Regions from separate parts of the Paraburkholderia fungorum genome, predicted to be linked through region 1. Evidence: riboswitches for the same ligand, from Rfam matches in the RefSeq annotation. Region 1 holds a riboswitch; each other region holds the start of a gene.

Region 1 (5,618 bases):
CCTCGGGCTGCTCGCCATGGGTCTTTCCATGGGTCAATGGCTGTCTCTGCCGATGATTCTCGTGGGCATCGGCCTGCTCGTGTGGTCGTATAAGCGTGCGCGGCGGCAACCGGCACAGGCCGTGAGCGCAAGCTGATCTGATTTGATCTGATCGCTACGGGTTGCCCGTAGCGAATGCTTAAAGACAAACGCCACGGCATGCCGTGGCGTTTGTCATTTCAACCGGACTATCGAGCGCGATACAGCGCGTTACTTCATCTGCACCGAGCCCGACACGTTGACCGTTACTGTCGACGTACCGCCTTCGAGCGGCATCGGCGCTGCGGCTTTCGCGTCTGCGCCCATGGCGCGCGCGCTCATCATCATCATGGGACGCGGCATCACGCCGCCATGATTGACGCTGACCTCGCGGATCGAATATCCACTGAATCCAAACGCCTGTGCCGACGATGCGGCCTGCTCGCGGAACGACCTGATCGCCTCGCCCGTGAGCTTCTGCTCGGCGGCGCGTTGCGCTTCCGGCGACAGCGAGAACTGCACGTTGCCGACCTGCATGATCGATGCCATTTGCCCCGCGAGTTTTGACGCCGCCGCGAAGTCGTGCGATTCGAGCACGACCTCCGTGCGGCCGCGCCACGCAGAAATGCGTCCATCACGATCGGTGGACGGGAAGATCGAGAACGAACCGGTGTGAGCCGTCACACCGCTCACGCCGCGCGCTTTCTGCAGCGCCGAATCGGCACGTTGATTCAGCGTGGACGTGAGCGCCGACGGATCGCTCGCTTCCTGCTCGTAAAACAGCGTGATATCGACTACGTCCTGCTGAATTTCCGCGCTAGCTTGTGCATTCAGCGACAGCACGCCCGAAGGCTGAGCTTGCATGACGCCTTGCGCGCGCGTGAGGGTCGGGGTCAGCGTAAGCGCGACGGGTGCGGAGCAGATAAGCGCGAGTGCGACTGCCCGTGCGGTGTTTTTTGTCATTGCTCGACTCCTTGCTTGAACAGGTTGATGCACGATTGGCACGAACGGCGTGCGACAAATGGCACGCTGTTTGCCAGTCCCTCTGTGCGTCCGTTAGGCGCTTGTAACCTGAGCTTGGTTCCCTGATCTCACTTTGCTTTAATCGTCGCGACCCGGTTTTACATCGACGTCGAACAGGCTTCACGCGAGTCTTAAACAAGCCGCTTCGTGATGAAGCGCCACTCGGCTTCGGTCACCGGCGTGATCGACAAACGGTTGCCCTTGGCGAGCACGCGCATGTCCTGCAATTCTTCGTGCTCACGCAAAGTTGCGAGCGGAATCAGCGGAATTTTCTTTTTGAATACGACGTCGACGAGCAACCAGCGCGGCGTTTCCTGCGACGACTTTTCGTCGTAGTACGGGCTCTTCCTGTCGAACTGTGTCGGGTCCGGGTAGGCAGTGGACGAGACCTCCGCGAGCCCCGCGATGCCGGGTTGAGGACAGCTCGAGTGATAGAACAGCACGCCGTCGCCGACCTGCATCATGTCGCGCATGAAATTGCGCGCCTGATAATTGCGCACGCCGGTCCACGGTAACGTGTGGTGCGGTGCGTTGGCGAGATGGTCGATGCTCGCTTCGTCCGGTTCGGACTTCATTAGCCAGTAGCGCATGAATCGAATTGAACGTGGTTGACGTTAAGGGCTTGACGGCACGAACGAAAAACGCGAACGGAGAAAACGTACGTGAAACCGGAGCCCAAAGAAAAACGGCATCGAACCGAAGTCCGATGCCGTTCTAGATAAGGTCCCCGCCTTAGCCGCTAGGCCGGCATCCTGAACCGGGGGTTCAGAATTGGTCGCAGTTAGCAACACTTCGGGTACATCAGACAGAGTGACGCGCACACCCGTGCTACAAATTTCCGCAACCGTGCACATGGCATTGGTTCAAGGAATATATGACCTTGGCGAACCAGGCAGGGAAGCTAAACCGATGAAGCTTAAACGATTGAACTCAAACGTTTGCCGAGATTGACTCACCTTCGTTTGAATCCGCAGTGGATCTCAGGACCGACTGCTACTTACTGCATGTTGTACTGCTGAATCACAGTACCCAGTTGTTCGTTCATTTGATGCATTGTACGCCGGATTTCCTCTGCAGGAAATGCTTCTCCGTGTCTAACGCTCGATTGGAGCCTAAGCAGTTCCGATGCCAGCGACAGCGCAGCCATGACGGCAATGCGATCCGTGCCGCGCACGTTGCTGTTATTGCGGATCTTCGACATTTCGGCGTCGACGCGAGCAACCGCTTCAAGCAGTGCGCCTTCCGTTTCCGGCGAGCACGCGAGGCGATAGGGCACGTCGAGAATCGATACTTCGATCTGCTTGGTGGTCATGCATTTTCTCCGTGGCGGGTCACTTCGCTCTCCGCTTCGACAGCGTGCTGAGCAGGCTCGAGCAGATCGAGCTGGTTATCCGGCTCGCTGTTCGCGCGGGCCCGCGGCAGTTTCTCGAGAATTGCATTCAGGCGCACCTGAGCGTCGTCGATTTTCGCGGACAGCGCATCGCGTTCGGCCTGCAATGCGTCGCGCTCTTCGCGCAACAGTGCAAGTTCCGTGCGCGTAGCTTCTGCTTCGGCGCGTGATTGGGCGAGCTGATCTTCGAGCGCGATTCGCGCTTCATTGTGGCGTTGGCTGATCGCGATCAGCTTGCCGATATTCTGTGAAAGTGATTCGAGTTCGGTGAGCATGTGCTGCGTCCTCTAAAGACATTGCATTTTAGCGCGGAATATCGCAGGTTCCGACAATTGTCTCGTTTCGAGACGTAACAACATTGCTTTATGCAGGCTTTTATCGACCTTATGATGAAAAACACCTCGCCGGTCGGACAATATTCTGCATTTAACAGAACGGCTTGCGATGGTGCAACCGTTCTTGACGCACTTCGAGGCCGCTCCTAAACTTGCCGCACTCTGGTGCCCGCGCGCTTTTCAACAGTGCGCAGTTAAACGGGAAGCAGGGCGCATGTTCCGTGAACCGGAACGCGCTAACCTGCGCTGCCCCCGCAACGGTAAGCGACCGCATTCGTCATGCAGGTCGATCCTGATCGCGTGTTTGAAGCTCAACATGTGAGTGTGCCACTGCGCGTTACGCGTGGGAAGGTGGGATCGATGTGTCGCCAGCCCGGATACCGGCCAGAGGGAGAGGCACGTCCCCCGCGAAAATGTTAAATACGGGGGTGCCTCGTTACGCATCGGCCTGCGGGGAAGCGGGCCGCGCACGCTATCCACAGGAATGCCATCCCATGTTGTCCCCCATCGCTCGCGCGGTGCTGCTCGCGTTTGCGAGCCTGCCGCTCGTCGTGCATGCGCAGAGTGCTGCATCGCCATCTTCGTCCACGTCCGCTTCGGATGCTGCAGATTCTGCTGCCGCTGCTACGTCTGAATCGGCGTCGTCATCATCGTCATCGGGCGATGTGTCCGCTGCAGATGATTCGTCCACGCTATTGTCGCCCGTCGTCGTGACCGCGGGGCGCACGCCGCAACCGCTCGCGGACACGATTCCGCAGACCACGTTATTCGATCAGCAGGATCTCGCCGACACCACCGCCACCGACTTGCCCGGTCTGTTGCAACTCGCGCCGGGTGCGCAAATCTCGCGGACAGGTGGCCCTGGTTCGACGGCGAGCCTGTTCTTGCGCGGCGCGTCGTCGACGCAATCGCTGTTGCTGATCGACGGCGTGCGGGTGGATTCCGTGAGTCTCGGTTCGGCGCAAATCTCGCAGATCCCGCTCGATCAGATCGACCGCGTCGAAGTCGTGAACGGCAACGTGTCCGCGTTATACGGCTCGGGTGCGATCGGCGGGGTGGTGCAGGTGTTCACGAAAGACGGCGGCGATCATCCGCCGCGCTTCAATTTTTCGGTGGGCTACGGCAGCTATCACACGCAGACCCAGCAGATGGGCGTGAACGGCGCACTCGACAAAGACGGCAACACGACCTTCAGCATCTCGCTCGCGCGCTCGAAAGACGACGGCTTTTCGTCGCTCAACCCCGCCCAGGCGCCGGGCGCGAATCCGAATGCGAACGGCTATCTGAACGAGAGCATCTCGGCTTCGTTGCGTCACAAGTTCAACGACCAATGGGACGCGGGCGTCACGTTCTTCCAGTCGAACGGCAACAACAGTTACGACAACGCGTACGGCGAGCCGACCGATCTGAACAATCTGTACAGCAAGGTGCGCCAGGCGTCGGTCTTCGCGAACGGCAAGCTGACCGACTGGTGGACCACGCATTTCATCGTGTCTGAAGGCGACGACCGCAGTGTGTCGAACACCAACGGCATCTATAACGGCCGCTTCGACACCGACAATCGTCAGTACACGTGGCAGAACGATTTTGCATTGGCCGCTCAACAGAAACTTCAGGTCGGCTACGAACATCTCGATCAGACGCTCGAATCGGACACCTTTGCCGCGCCCGACCGTCACGTCGATTCGGGTTTCGTCGGCTATACGGGACGCTTCGGGCGCAACCAGATTCAGGCGAACGTACGGCACGACCAGTATTCCGATTTCGGCGGAGCGAACAGTTACTATCTCGGCTACGGTTTCGACATCACCGGGAACTGGAAGGCAACCGCAAGCTATTCGGATTCGTTCCGCGCCCCGAGTTTCGACGATCTGTACTATCCGTACAGCGGCAATCCGTCGATCAAACCGGAGCGCAGTCATTCGATCGAAGCCGCGTTGCAGTACGCATCGAATGCGCTTGGCGTGATGCGCCTGAGCGCATTCCAGACCCGCTATTCGAATCTGATCGACTATCCCGAAGTGTCGCCCGGCATCTATCTGGCCGAGAATGTCGGCCGTGCGAAGGTGCAGGGGCTCGAAGGCTCGTGGAGCGGACATGTCGGCAAGACGGACGTGCGTGCCTCGTTGACGCTGCAAAATCCCGTCGACCTCGACAACGATGTCGACCTCGTGCGGCGCGCGCGGCGCTTCGGCTCGCTGGCGGTGAATCGCAGCATTGCAGGGTGGCGCGTGGGCGGCGAATGGATCGTGAGCGGCGCGCGTAGCGACAGCAGCGGCGATCTGGGCGGCTATGGCATCGTCAATCTGTCGGCGCGCTACAACATCACGAAAGCGTGGTACGTCACCGCGCAAATCGACAATCTGTTGAACAAGGACTATGAAACGGCCTACTCGTATAACTCGCCGCGACGCGGTGCGTATGTCACGATCGGTTGGCAGCAGCAGTGACGCGCGCGCTGCGTTGAGATCACGCGGATGAATCGTCCTCCGGTTTCGATGCCCGCTGCCGTGCGCGTGATGAGCGCGAGGCGCGCGGCCGCGATCTGGCTCGCGCTCGCCTGCGTCGCGCTGGCGGTGCTGCTCGCGTCGCTCGCATTGGGCAGCGTGTCGCTCGCACCGGGACGCGTGTTGTCGGCGTTGCTGCCGTCGCATGCGTTCACGGCGTCGCCGGTCGAGTCGGGCGACCTTGCTGGCGAGATCGTCCGCACGCTGCGTTTGCCGCGCGCGCTGGCCGGTTTTGCGTGCGGCGCATTGCTCGCATTGGCGGGCGCGTTGTTGCAGGTGCTGTTGCGCAACCCGTTGGCCGAGCCGTACATATTGGGCGTATCGGGCGGCGCGGCGACCTTTGCG
Region 2 (5,618 bases), on a different contig from region 1:
GCAGCGGCACCGTGCCGGTGTTCGCGAACGGCGACTGGCTTCTCCCCGCGCGCGGCATCGAACGCGCGGTGATTCTGATTCACGGCCGCCTGCGCAATGCCGATACGTATTTCGACCTCGCACAGCGGGCCTGCGCGCTGGCGGGCGGCAGCGCCGCCGATACGCTGCTGATCGTGCCGCAGTTTCTCGCGACCGCCGATGTGGCCGCGCATGAGGTCCCGCCATCCACGTTGCATTGGGAGTGGACCAGCTGGATGGGCGGTGGCGAGGCCGAAGGTCCGGCGCCGCTCAGTTCGTTCGACGTGCTCGATGCCATCGTGCAGACGCTCGCTTCGGACGACCGCTTTGCATCGCTGACCGAGGTCGTGATCGCGGGGCATTCGGGCGGCGCGCAGGTGGTGCATCGCTATGCGGTGGTGGCGCGCGAGCAGGCGTCGCTGGCCGCGCGGGGTGTCGGGTTGCGGTATGTGGTCGCGAATCCGTCGTCGTATGTGTATTTCGATGCAATGCGTCCGACGGCATCCGGCGAGTTCGCTGCGTTCGATGCGGCTCGGTGTCCGTCGTTCAATCGCTGGAAATATGGGCTCGAAGATTTGCCCGCTTACACGCGTGGCGAAGATGGCGCGGCATCCGCCGACGGGCTCGAAGCACGCTATGCGCGCTCCGATGTCACCGTGCTGCTGGGCGGCGCGGATTGCGATCCGCAGCATCCCGCGCTCGACCGCTCATGTGCGGCGATGACCCAAGGCACGAACCGGCTTGAGCGTGGGCTCGCGTACGCGCGGTATATGGCGTTGCGGCATCCGCAAGGATTGGCGACCCACCGGACGTTCGTGATCGATGGCGTCGGGCACGATGCGAACGGGATGTTTGCTTCTGAGCAGGGGCTGGCGGCGGTATTTGGCGTCTGACGGTGTTCGCGATGAGCCTTGGCGATCACGTCGGTCGGGCCAGCATGGGCACAAAGCCTGCTACCGCAGCAGTGACCACGCGGATCGATGTTGATGATCCGCACGCCACCGTCCGAGGAGCGTGTCGACATGAACAAAACCCGAATACTCGCCACCGCGCTTGCCGCTGCATCGCTAGGTGCGCTGTTGCCCTGCAGCGCACAGGCCGACGATGCCCCCAGCCCGTGCGCGTCGCTCAAACGAATCGTGGCGGCGGCGCCGGGCGGCCTGGCTTCAATGACACCCGAGGATGGCAAAGGCATCGCGCAACCCTACGGCGACGATGCCCAATGTGCTGCGAGCCCAGGCAGCTACCAGTGCACGTGGACGCCGCATCACGACGCCGGTTCGAATGCCGCCGCGTTGCAGGCGGTCGCAGCCGACATCGCGTCGTGTCTGCCCGAAGCGACTCACGATCAGAATTCACCGGGACGCCAGCACTTTTATGTCGGCGATAAAGGCAAGCGGACCGGCATCACGCTGACGCCCACGGGTTCGAACAAACTGCGGCTGGTGGTATCGGGTCAGTGACCGGCGGGCTAGTTAATGAGTAGCTGCGGTGTCCCGATAAATTGAAGTTGAACGGCGGCGACAGTCAGCTTGCCGACGGCCGCCATGTCCAGCCGCGCGACGAGCGCCGCAATTCGACCAGCGACAGCGGCGCGATTTCAATCCGCGCAAATATCTCGGGCGATGCCCCCAGCGCATGCACAATCGCGGCCCGCAGCAGCGGGGCATGCGTGACAGCAACGACATGGCGCGGATGGTTCGATGCGTGGTCCGCAGTCGTAGGGTTCAACGCGTCGAGCCACGCTCCCACCCGCTTCACGAGCGCAGCGAACGACTCGCCTCCGGGCGGCGCGGCGTCGGGATCGCGTGTCCATGCGGCGAGTTCCTGGGGCGCTTCGTTGGCTATGTCGATGAGCCGCTGGCCACGCCATCTGCCGTAATTTATATCCGCCAGAGCTTCGTCGACCGTCGCGGCCAGTCCGAGTGCTGAGGCCGTTTCGCGCGCGCAAACCGCCGGGCTGACGAACGCGGCGGCATCGCCGGAAAAGGCCATACGCGCCCGCACAGCTTCCGTTTCGCCGATGCTACGGGCGTCGAGCGCGTCGTCGTCGATGGGAAAGCGGCCTGCGCGCTGCGCGGCCGTCGACGCGTGGCTGACCAGTAACAGTCGTAGGTCCATTCTTTTCATTTCCGTTCAAACGATGCCGAAACGCGGCGCGGACGGCACGTCCAGGGTCGCGGAGGCCCGAGTTTAGCGCGTAGAATAGCGGGACTGCGAAGCACGGAAGCCGGTGAGAGCCCGGCGCGGTCGCGCCACTGTAATCGGCATCGCAAGCCGAAAGCCAGACCTGAGCTTCGCACCATTCCTTTGCAATCGACTTTCGGGGCGCGCTACCCCCAGGAGATGTCACTATGAACGACACCGTTTTCAATTCCGCGACCCAGCCCGTTGCGCAACCCACGCCTATCCCGTTGCGTGAGTTGCTGCCTTGGGTCGTATTCGGCGGCTTGCTGTTATTGCTCGCGATTTACTTCGTTGGTGCAGAAGAAGGTGCCACGTCGCTGGTGCCCGGCATGTACGTGCATGAATTCGTGCACGACGGTCGCCATCTGCTCGGCTTTCCCTGCCACTAACGGAGCCGGACATGGTTGGTAAATTGTTGGTACGCGGGATGCTCGCCGGCATCGCCGCGGGACTGCTCACGTTCGGCTTCGCGCGACTGGTAGGCGAGCCGCAGGTCGATCAGGCCATTTCGTTCGAAGAAAAGGCAGACGCCGCCAAAGGCGAAGCGCCCGAGCCTGAACTCGTGAGCCGCGAGACCCAGGCGGGCCTCGGATTGCTGACCGGCGTGGTGACGTTCGGCGCGGCGGTCGGCGGTCTGTTCTCGCTGGTGTTCGCGTATGCGTACGGACGTGTCGGCGTGCTGGGCGTGCGCGCGTTGTCCGCGTGGCTCGCGCTGGCGGCGTTCATTGCGCTGGTGATCGTACCCAATATCAAGTACCCGGCTAATCCGCCATCGGTAGGCGACCCCGAGACGATCGGGATGCGCACGGGCCTGTTCTTTCTGATGATCGCGATCTCGATCGCCGCGATGGTGTTCTCGCTGAAGGTGCGACGCCGCGCGGTGCTGAAGCTGGGCGCGTGGAACGGCTCGATTGTCGCGGGACTGGTGTTTATCGTGATCATCGCGGCAGTGCAACTGTCGATGCCGGTCATCAACGAAGTGCCGGCGGCTTTCCCGGCGGTGCTGCTGTGGAAGTTCCGGGTGGCCGCGATCGGCATGCAGGTCATCATGTGGACGACGATCGGGCTGCTGTTCGGCGCGCTGGTCGAGCGCAGCGATTTCGCACGGCTGAATGTGCGTGGCGTGGCGAAGTCGGCTTGAGGCTGGCCTGGCACTGGGGCGCTTGTCGGTACTTCTGGCGCTCCGGTGCTTACGGCGCGACTGTGTAAGCGGTCGCGCCAGGTGCGCAAGGCTCGACTCTGGTTTGGTATCAAGGACTTGGCCCGGTTGTGGATAGGTTATCCACAGGCTTGCGAACATTTTCTGTGGACAAGTTCGCCGGGTTTCTCGTGTTGGCCGGTAGCTGTTCCTGTATTCGTCTCCGTAGTTGCCGCGAGTTGCCGCGATAAGCACGCAGACGCGGCAACTCGCCCTCGTCTCACACCCCTTTTCCCCGCAACGCCCAGTTGAACATGCGTCGCGCTTTCCCGGTAGGCTGCGTCAACCGGTCGAACAGTTGCGCGACCGCGCCATCCAGTTGAGCCAGCGCCGGTGATTTTGCCGGATCGACCTCGATCCCCACTGCAGCCGACGCACGCTCGTTCGTTGCATCACGCGCCGAACCGCTCGGCTGTCCGTTGTATCGGGCGATCAGCGAGTCCAGTCGCGCCACGATCGATTCGACATGGGCCGCGCTGATATCCGCCGCATTGAGCGCCGCCGCTTCCTCGTTAGACGGCATCCCGCGCCGCGCCGGATCGCTCAACACCCGCGCCCAATGCAGGCAGCACAGCAGCGAACCCGTGGCTAGTTCGACATCGGGATTCCACGTCACTACACGCTGGGTTTGCAGCGGCTTTAATGCAATCCGAAGATCGTGCCAGCCACGATCCAGCCGGCGCATGGCAGCACGCGTTTCAGACGCGCTCACGCTAGCAGCACCAGCACCAGCACCAGCACCAGCACCCGCACCCGCACCCGCCGCAAGCCGGACCACCTCGCGCAGCGCTCCGAGCACAGCGCCCAGCCGAACCTCGACATGACGGGTGGCCGAAAGCGGCATCATCAGAATGGCGACGGCGAACGACACGATGCAGCCCACCAGCACTTCCTCGATCCGCAATTCGACCAGCGGTCCCATGGCGAAACCCAGTTCGCCGTAGACCAACCCCACGAGCACGGTAATGAAGAACACCCCCGGCGCGTAAGCGCTGAGGATGAAGTACGCCCAACCGAACACGCAGAGCACCATCGCAGCTACTAATAGTGTCGGCGAGTCGTGCAGCGGCGCGACCAGCATGACGCTGACCAGCGCGCCAGCCAGCGTGCCGACCAGACGCTGCGCGCCGCGATAGACCGTATCGGCGCGAGATCGCGTACCGAGAAACACGACGAATGTCGTGATGACGGCCCAGAACCAGCGCTCGGGGGAGAGCGAATGGCCGATCAGCATCGCCAGAAACGCCGCAGTCGTGGCGCGTGTGGCAGGCAACCAGCAGAGTTTGGCGCGCATGTCGGCGAGGCGTCGGGAGAACGGCGAAGCGATCGCGTTGTTGCTGGCCGGCACAAACGAAGCGTGCCGATGCGTCAGTTCCCTGAGCCGCGTCATCGCGTGACGAAGCATGTCGGCTGTGGTCGGGGCGTTGTGCCCGGCGGCGTGGCTCGACGCGAAGGCATGCTGCCCGGCCGCCACTTCGACTTCGACAATCCGCTCGCGAACCGTGCCCGCGTCGGATGGGTTGAGCAACGCGAGCTGCTCCTCCAGCGACAGCGCGGCTTCGTTCAACGCGGAGAGATTGGCGGCGGCTGGCGTATGGAGCACACGCGACGCACGCAGCGTCAGCGTGTGAATGGCGAGCCGGAACGTGGCAGCAGGACGCAGCGGCAAGACCACGCGGCCGATCAGCGCGACCATCAACGGGCCGAAGGCGGAAAACATCAGCGATTGCGTGAGATGCGCGATCGACGGATGCAGATACAGGCCGAGGTAGAAACACACGACGCCCAGCATCGCGCAACCCAGCGCACGCGGGCCGCAGGCCTGGCAAAGCATGCCGATGAACATCACGAGCAGAAAGCCCGCATCGGCGGCCAACGGGTAGCGACTCAGCACGGCCGCGACGGCGAAGCACGCGCAAGCGCACAGATAGAGGTAGGTGAGTGTGGCGAACCAGGCGGAGCGCCGGGCGTCGCGCAGGAACAGCGGCGCGACCATCGCGAACAGGACGCCGGGCGCAGCGAGGATGACGGGTTGGCGATGGGCGACGGTCCACGCGATGCTCGCCACGCCAGTCAGCAGGCAGGCAAGCGCGACGCGCAGCGCGGTGTGGAGGCGCACGAGTCCGGGGTCCGCGGCTAGCAGACGGTCGGCGACGCGCGAAAACGCGGCAGCAATCATGATCGATGATGTCCAGGCTAAGTGGCCGCCATCGGC
Region 3 (5,618 bases), on a different contig from region 1:
CCCGAACTGATGACGCAGCCAGAAATAGAACGCCAGATACGAATGCGGCGGCACGAGTTCGGCGTCGTGATAGCTCGCGTAATCGCCCTGTTCGCGCGAACGCGACGGCTGGATGCCGACAAACACATGCCCGCAGCGCCAGCCCGCGATCATGAAGCGGCCGCGCCGCAGCGTAGGGTCCTGCTCGGGCGTGCCCCAGCGTGAGTTCAACGCTTGCCGCGTTTCAGCGGGCAGCGCGTCGAGATGCGTCAGATAGTCGTCGAGCGCGAGGCTTTGCAACGCGGGGCGCAGATCGCGGACCACCGGGTCGTTGGTCACGCCTTCCGTCAACTTCTTCAGCAGCGCGTCGCCGTTCGCGGGCAGATCGTCCTGATTGGCGAGACGGTAGCCTTCATCGCCGAGCATCGACAGGATACCGACCACCGAAGCCGGCGTATCGAGTCCCACGCCGTTGCCGATGCGCCCTTCGCTCATCGGATAATTGGCGAGGATCAGCGCGAGTTTCTTGTCGGCGTTATCGAGCGAACGCAGACGACACCAGCGGCGGCTCAATTCGGCGAGAAAGCTCACCCGTTCGAGGTCCGGCTGATAGCGGACCACGTCGACCTGCGTATGCGGACACCGATAAGCGAGCCCCTTGAAGCTGATCGCGCGCGTGATGATGCGGCCGTCCACTTCGGGCAGCGCGATATGCATCGCGATATCGCGCGAATTGAGACCCTGGTTGTCCTTGACCCAGTCGTCGCGATTGCCGCCGCTCAGGATCACCTGGAACACCGGCGCATCGCCCGCGAGCGCGAGCGGCTCGGGATCGTCGATCGCACTCGCCGCGAACGCGGTCGTATTCAACACGAGCGAAACGTCGTGCTGCGCGCATAACGACTGCACGACGTCGCGGCTCATCGCGTCTTTCAGCGACGTAATCGCGAGCGGCAGCGGATTCAGACCTTGCGCTTCGAGCGCGTCGATCAGCGCATCGAACACTGCCGTGTTGGCCGCCTGCAGATGCGCCTTGTAGAACAGAATCGCCGCGACCGGCGCATTCGGCTGCCAGCGCGCCTGCCAGTCGGCGATGGTCGGCGTGTCGTGCTCCGGGTGATACAACGACGCAGCAGGCAACGCGCGCGGCGGTGCAGGCTCGCGTCCCCAGCCAAAATTCCGGAAAGCGATACAGCGCAAAAACGCCTCGGCATTTTGCGGACCGCCTTCCCGCAGATAACGCCACAACTGGTGGCACAGATCGGCATCCGCCGTGCTGCGCGCGAGCAGATTCGGGTCTTCCTGCAAATCGCCGGAAAACATCGCGAGCGTTTGGCCGTTGCGCTCCGCGAGCGCGACCACCTGTTCGATGCCGTACGGCCAGTAAGCCTCGCCGCCGAGGTGATCGACCACCACCACGCGCGCATGCTGCAGCACGTCCTCGACATAAAAATCGACCGACGCCGGTTGCCGCAAATAGGTGACGTTCGCGAGCCGGATGCTCGGAAAGCCGTCGCCCAGACGCGGAAACACGCTGGCCAGCAGCGACAGCGTGGTGTCGGCGGAACTGAGCACCACGATATCGGCGGGCTGCTGATCGATACGGATCACGCCCTGGGTATCGTCGACAAAACCGCCCGGCGTGGTGCGCAGCAGATGCATGAGCGCTTACGCCTGGTTCGCTGCGGCGGCGGGCGCCGCATTCGACGCCGCCACGCCCAGCGCGGCGTCGAACGCGCGTTGCAGCGCAGGCTGATCGAGGTCCTCGCCGATCAGCACGAAGCGGCTCTGATTGCCCTCGCCCGCCTGCCAGCGTCGGTCGAAATAGCTGTCGAAGCGACGGCCCACGCCCTGAATCACCAGACGCATCGGCGCACCCGGCAACGCGGCAAAACCCTTCACGCGATAAATCGTGTTCGCCTCGACCAGCTTCTGCAACGCGGCGATCACCGCTTCGCGCGACGGCGCATCCGCCTGCACGACCACCGAATCGAATTCGTCGTGGTGATGATCGGCGTCGTCGGCGGAACCGTGGTGATCGTGGCGCAAGTGGATCGTTTCCTCCGATGCCGCTTCGAGACCGAGCAGCGTGTGCAGATCCAGTTCGCCGCGTTGCGCGCGCACGATCTTCACCTGCGGCGGAATTTCCTCGCAAATCACCGCTTCGACCGCGCTTTGCTGCGCGTCGTCGAGCAGATCGGTCTTGTTCAGAATCACCAGATCGGCCGCCGACAACTGGTCTTCGAACAACTCGTGCAGCGGCGATTCGTGATCGAGGTTCGGATCAGCTTTGCGCTGTGCATCGACGGCGACAGGGTTTTCGGCGAACTGGCCGCTTGCCGCAGCCGGGCCGTCCACCACCGTGACAACCGCGTCGACCGTGAAACTGTTCTTGATCTGCGGCCAGTTGAACGCCTGCACGAGCGGTTTCGGCAAAGCGAGGCCGGAGGTTTCGATCAGCACGTGATCGATCTGGCCACGGCGCTCGACGAGCTTTTCCATCACCGGGAAAAACTCTTCCTGCACGGTGCAGCACAGGCAGCCGTTCGCGAGTTCGTACAGTTGCCCTTCGGTTTCGACGCCGTTTTCATCGCAGCCGATCCCGCACCCTTTAAGAATTTCCCCGTCGATACCGAGTTCGCCGAACTCGTTGACGATCACCGCGATGCGCTTGCCGCCCGCATGCTGAAGAATGTGCCGCAGCAACGTGGTTTTGCCGCTGCCGAGAAAGCCCGTGACGATGGTGACGGGAATCTTGCGCATTTGAGTTTGCATCGTGAGGTCCATCCGTAGGGGTTGCACGTGCGCCGGCGCGTCGGTTCGTCTGTCTGCATCGGCATGGCCGGGCGCAAGCTGAAAGCTGAAGCGCGACGGGCCACGACAATATAAACACGGGGACGAACGACGGCGTTGCCGCGACAACAGAAAAACAGAAAGCGGGAATGAGGTCATGAACGCGCCGTCGCATCCCCGCGACGGGTGTCCTGCTTAATCTGGCCGGTATCCGGGCTGACGAAAGCGCCGCTTCCCCTTCCCGGACGAGTGATTTCTCGCCCAGTGGTGATATGCCGACGCGGCCTTGCGCGTGGACATCGAAGCCGGCTCCGCGGTGTCGCGCATGAAGCCGACACCACTTTTCGCTTACCGTTGCGGGGGCAGCACAGGTTGACCCGATCCAGAGAAGGTGGGCACCCTGTTTCCCGTTTAACTGCATGCGCACGAGAGCGCACACGAGCACCAAAGTGCGTGCGAGTTTAGGCGCGCAAGACGCCGCAGTCAAGGCGCCGGAAGCTGCGGCAAAGCCGCCCGCATCAGCCGGAAACGCTTATCGGGCGGGGCGTCCTGTGCTATCGTATGCGCGCGTTTGGTGCCCGCACATGCGTTCGCGTGTGCAGTTAAACGGGAAACAGGCAGCGCGTTCGTGCGCTCAACCTGTGCTGTCCCCGCAACGGTAAGCGACCTGCTGCGCCAGATTCACTTCTGCTGCGCCGCGCATGCGTTTTTTCGATGCCACTGTCCCGTGAATCGGGGCGGGAAGGCAAAGCACATGAGGCCGCCAGCCCGGATACCGGCCAGACGCGGAGGCGGCGAATCTCGACGAATCTCGAATTTCTCGCCGCCGGCCGCTGGAATCCGCGAGGGACGGATGTGAAGGCGTTAAAGCATGGCGTAGCCGTATTCCGTTCGCGTGTTTGTCGAAAACAGCGTGACGGGTCGCGTTGTTCGCCGTGCCTGAATCCGTTGTCGCATCGCATGATTTCACTGTCCGCTGTCCGGCGTTCCGCCGCTTTCCGTTCCCGATCCGTTCCGGCCGCTTCGGCCGCTTCGTCCGCTTCGTCCGCTATGACATGGCGTGCGCCATGCACGCCGCGATGACGCGCGCGTGGTTGATCGGCGCAGGTCCCGGCGACGTCGAACTGATGACGCTCAAGGCGACCCGCGCGCTCGCCCAGGCCGATGTGGTGCTGGTCGACGACCTGGTGAATCCCGACGTGCTGCAATTCGCCCGCGCGGATGCGCTGGTCGTCTACGTCGGCAAACGCGGCGGTCATCCGTCGACGCCGCAAGCCGGCATCGTCGCGCAGATGCTCGAACACGCGCGGGCCGGGCGCAGTGTCGCGCGGCTGAAAGGCGGCGATCCGTTCGTGTTCGGCCGGGGCGGCGAAGAACGCCAGGCGTTGCTGGCCGCGGGCGTCGACGTGGAAGTGATCAACGGCATTACAGCGGGGATCGCGGCACCGGCGGCAATCGGCATTCCGGTCACGCATCGCGACTACACGCAGGGTGTGGTGTTCGTCACCGGACACGGCGCGGGCAGCGGCGAGCCGGATTGGGCCGCGCTCGCCGCCACCCGCATGACGCTCGTGATCTATATGGGCATGCGTCGTTTGAGCGACATTACCGGCGCGCTGCTCGCGGCCGGACTGTCGGCCGATACGCCGTGCGCCGCGATCGAATCGGCGACGCGGCCCGAGCAGCGCCACGCACTCGCGCCGCTCGGCGGGTTTGCGGACACAGTCGCGCGTGCGGGGCTCGGGTCGCCTGCGATCGTGGTGATCGGCGGCGTGGCCGCGCTGGCTGACGGCGCGACGACGGCAAACGGAGCCGACGTCAAATGAAAACAATCAGCGTCGGAATTGGATGCCGCTCACAAAGTTCGGCTGAACAGATCGAAGCGGCGGTACGTCAGGCGCTCGGCCCGCTCGACTTCGCGCAGATCAACACAATCGCGTCAATCGACATCAAAGCCGGTGAACCCGGTTTGCGCGAGTTCTGCGCGCGCCACGGCCTGCCGCTGAGATTGTTCAGCCGCGAGCAGATTGCCGCATTGCCGGTCGGAAGCCCTTCGGCAGCCGCACGCGAGCATGTCGGCGTGGACGGCGTCTGCGAGCCGTGCGCGTTGCTCGCCGCACAATCGCCGGAAGCTACCGCTTGTCTCGTCGTCCGTAAAACGGTTTATGACGGCGTGACCGTGGCTGTCGCGGCGTCGAATCCTGGCCTCGACGGGAAGCCGGTTCAAACTCACACTCGATATACCCAACAGGACCTCCCATGAAAACGGATCCCGAATCGCATCAACGCATGACCGAGCGCCGGCGCGAAGGCCATGAGAAGAAACAGGCCGGCGCGACCGTCGAAAAAGGTCTGCTGATCGTCAACACCGGCACCGGCAAGGGCAAAACCACGGCCGCGTTCGGCATGGCCGTGCGGGTGCTGGGACACGGCATGCGTCTCGGCGTCGTGCAGTTCATCAAGGGCGCGCTGCATACGTCCGAGCGCGATTTTCTCGGCGCGATCGCGAACTGCGATTTCGTCACGATGGGCGACGGCTACACCTGGAACACGCAGAACCGCGACGCCGATATCGCCACCGCCCGCAAAGGCTGGGACGAAGCGCGCCGGATGATCGAAAGCGGCGACTATCAGATGGTGATCCTCGACGAGCTGAACACGGTGCTCAAGTACGAATACCTGCCGCTCGACGAAGTGCTCGCCGTGCTGAACGCACGCGCCGACATGCTGCACGTGGTGGTGACCGGCCGTCACGCGCCCGACGCGCTGATCGAAGCCGCCGACCTCGTCACCGAAATGCGCATCGTCAAGCATCCGTACCGCGAGCAAGGCGTGAAAGCGCAGCG

Evidence for each region. Region 1 has a riboswitch for cobalamin ahead of BLS41_RS05045 (TonB-dependent receptor domain-containing protein). Riboswitches for the same ligand answer to the same signal wherever they lie in the genome.
Region 2: it holds a riboswitch for cobalamin, as region 1 does, so the genes downstream of both, BLS41_RS17300 (CbtB domain-containing protein) here and BLS41_RS05045 (TonB-dependent receptor domain-containing protein) in region 1, are expected to answer to the same signal.
Region 3: it holds a riboswitch for cobalamin, as region 1 does, so the genes downstream of both, cobW (cobalamin biosynthesis protein CobW) here and BLS41_RS05045 (TonB-dependent receptor domain-containing protein) in region 1, are expected to answer to the same signal.

The regions. Positions count from the first base shown of each region.
Region 1 is NZ_FNKP01000001.1:1,129,707-1,135,324, forward strand. It holds gene lgt (prolipoprotein diacylglyceryl transferase) at 1-136, shown strand, start outside; gene BLS41_RS05020 (SIMPL domain-containing protein) at 250-981, opposite strand; gene BLS41_RS05025 (EVE domain-containing protein) at 1,173-1,631, opposite strand; RNA gene ssrS (6S RNA) at 1,762-1,943, opposite strand; gene BLS41_RS05035 (cell division protein ZapA) at 2,039-2,353, opposite strand; gene BLS41_RS05040 (ATPase) at 2,350-2,706, opposite strand; cobalamin riboswitch at 2,913-3,169, shown strand; gene BLS41_RS05045 (TonB-dependent receptor domain-containing protein) at 3,261-5,216, shown strand; gene BLS41_RS05050 (FecCD family ABC transporter permease) at 5,244-5,618, shown strand, end outside.
Region 2 is NZ_FNKP01000002.1:207,133-212,750, forward strand. It holds gene BLS41_RS17285 (hypothetical protein) at 1-911, shown strand, start outside; gene BLS41_RS17290 (hypothetical protein) at 1,041-1,481, shown strand; gene BLS41_RS17295 (histidine phosphatase family protein) at 1,546-2,139, opposite strand; adenosylcobalamin (AdoCbl) riboswitch at 2,234-2,320, shown strand; gene BLS41_RS17300 (CbtB domain-containing protein) at 2,373-2,594, shown strand; gene BLS41_RS17305 (CbtA family protein) at 2,606-3,346, shown strand; gene BLS41_RS17310 (FUSC family protein) at 3,624-5,582, opposite strand.
Region 3 is NZ_FNKP01000002.1:1,129,040-1,134,657, reverse strand. It holds gene cobN (cobaltochelatase subunit CobN) at 1-1,641, opposite strand, end outside; gene cobW (cobalamin biosynthesis protein CobW) at 1,648-2,754, opposite strand; cobalamin riboswitch at 2,958-3,236, opposite strand; cobalamin riboswitch at 3,328-3,570, shown strand; gene cobA (uroporphyrinogen-III C-methyltransferase) at 3,852-4,598, shown strand; gene BLS41_RS21015 (cobalamin biosynthesis protein) at 4,595-5,035, shown strand; gene cobO (cob(I)yrinic acid a,c-diamide adenosyltransferase) at 5,032-5,618, shown strand, end outside.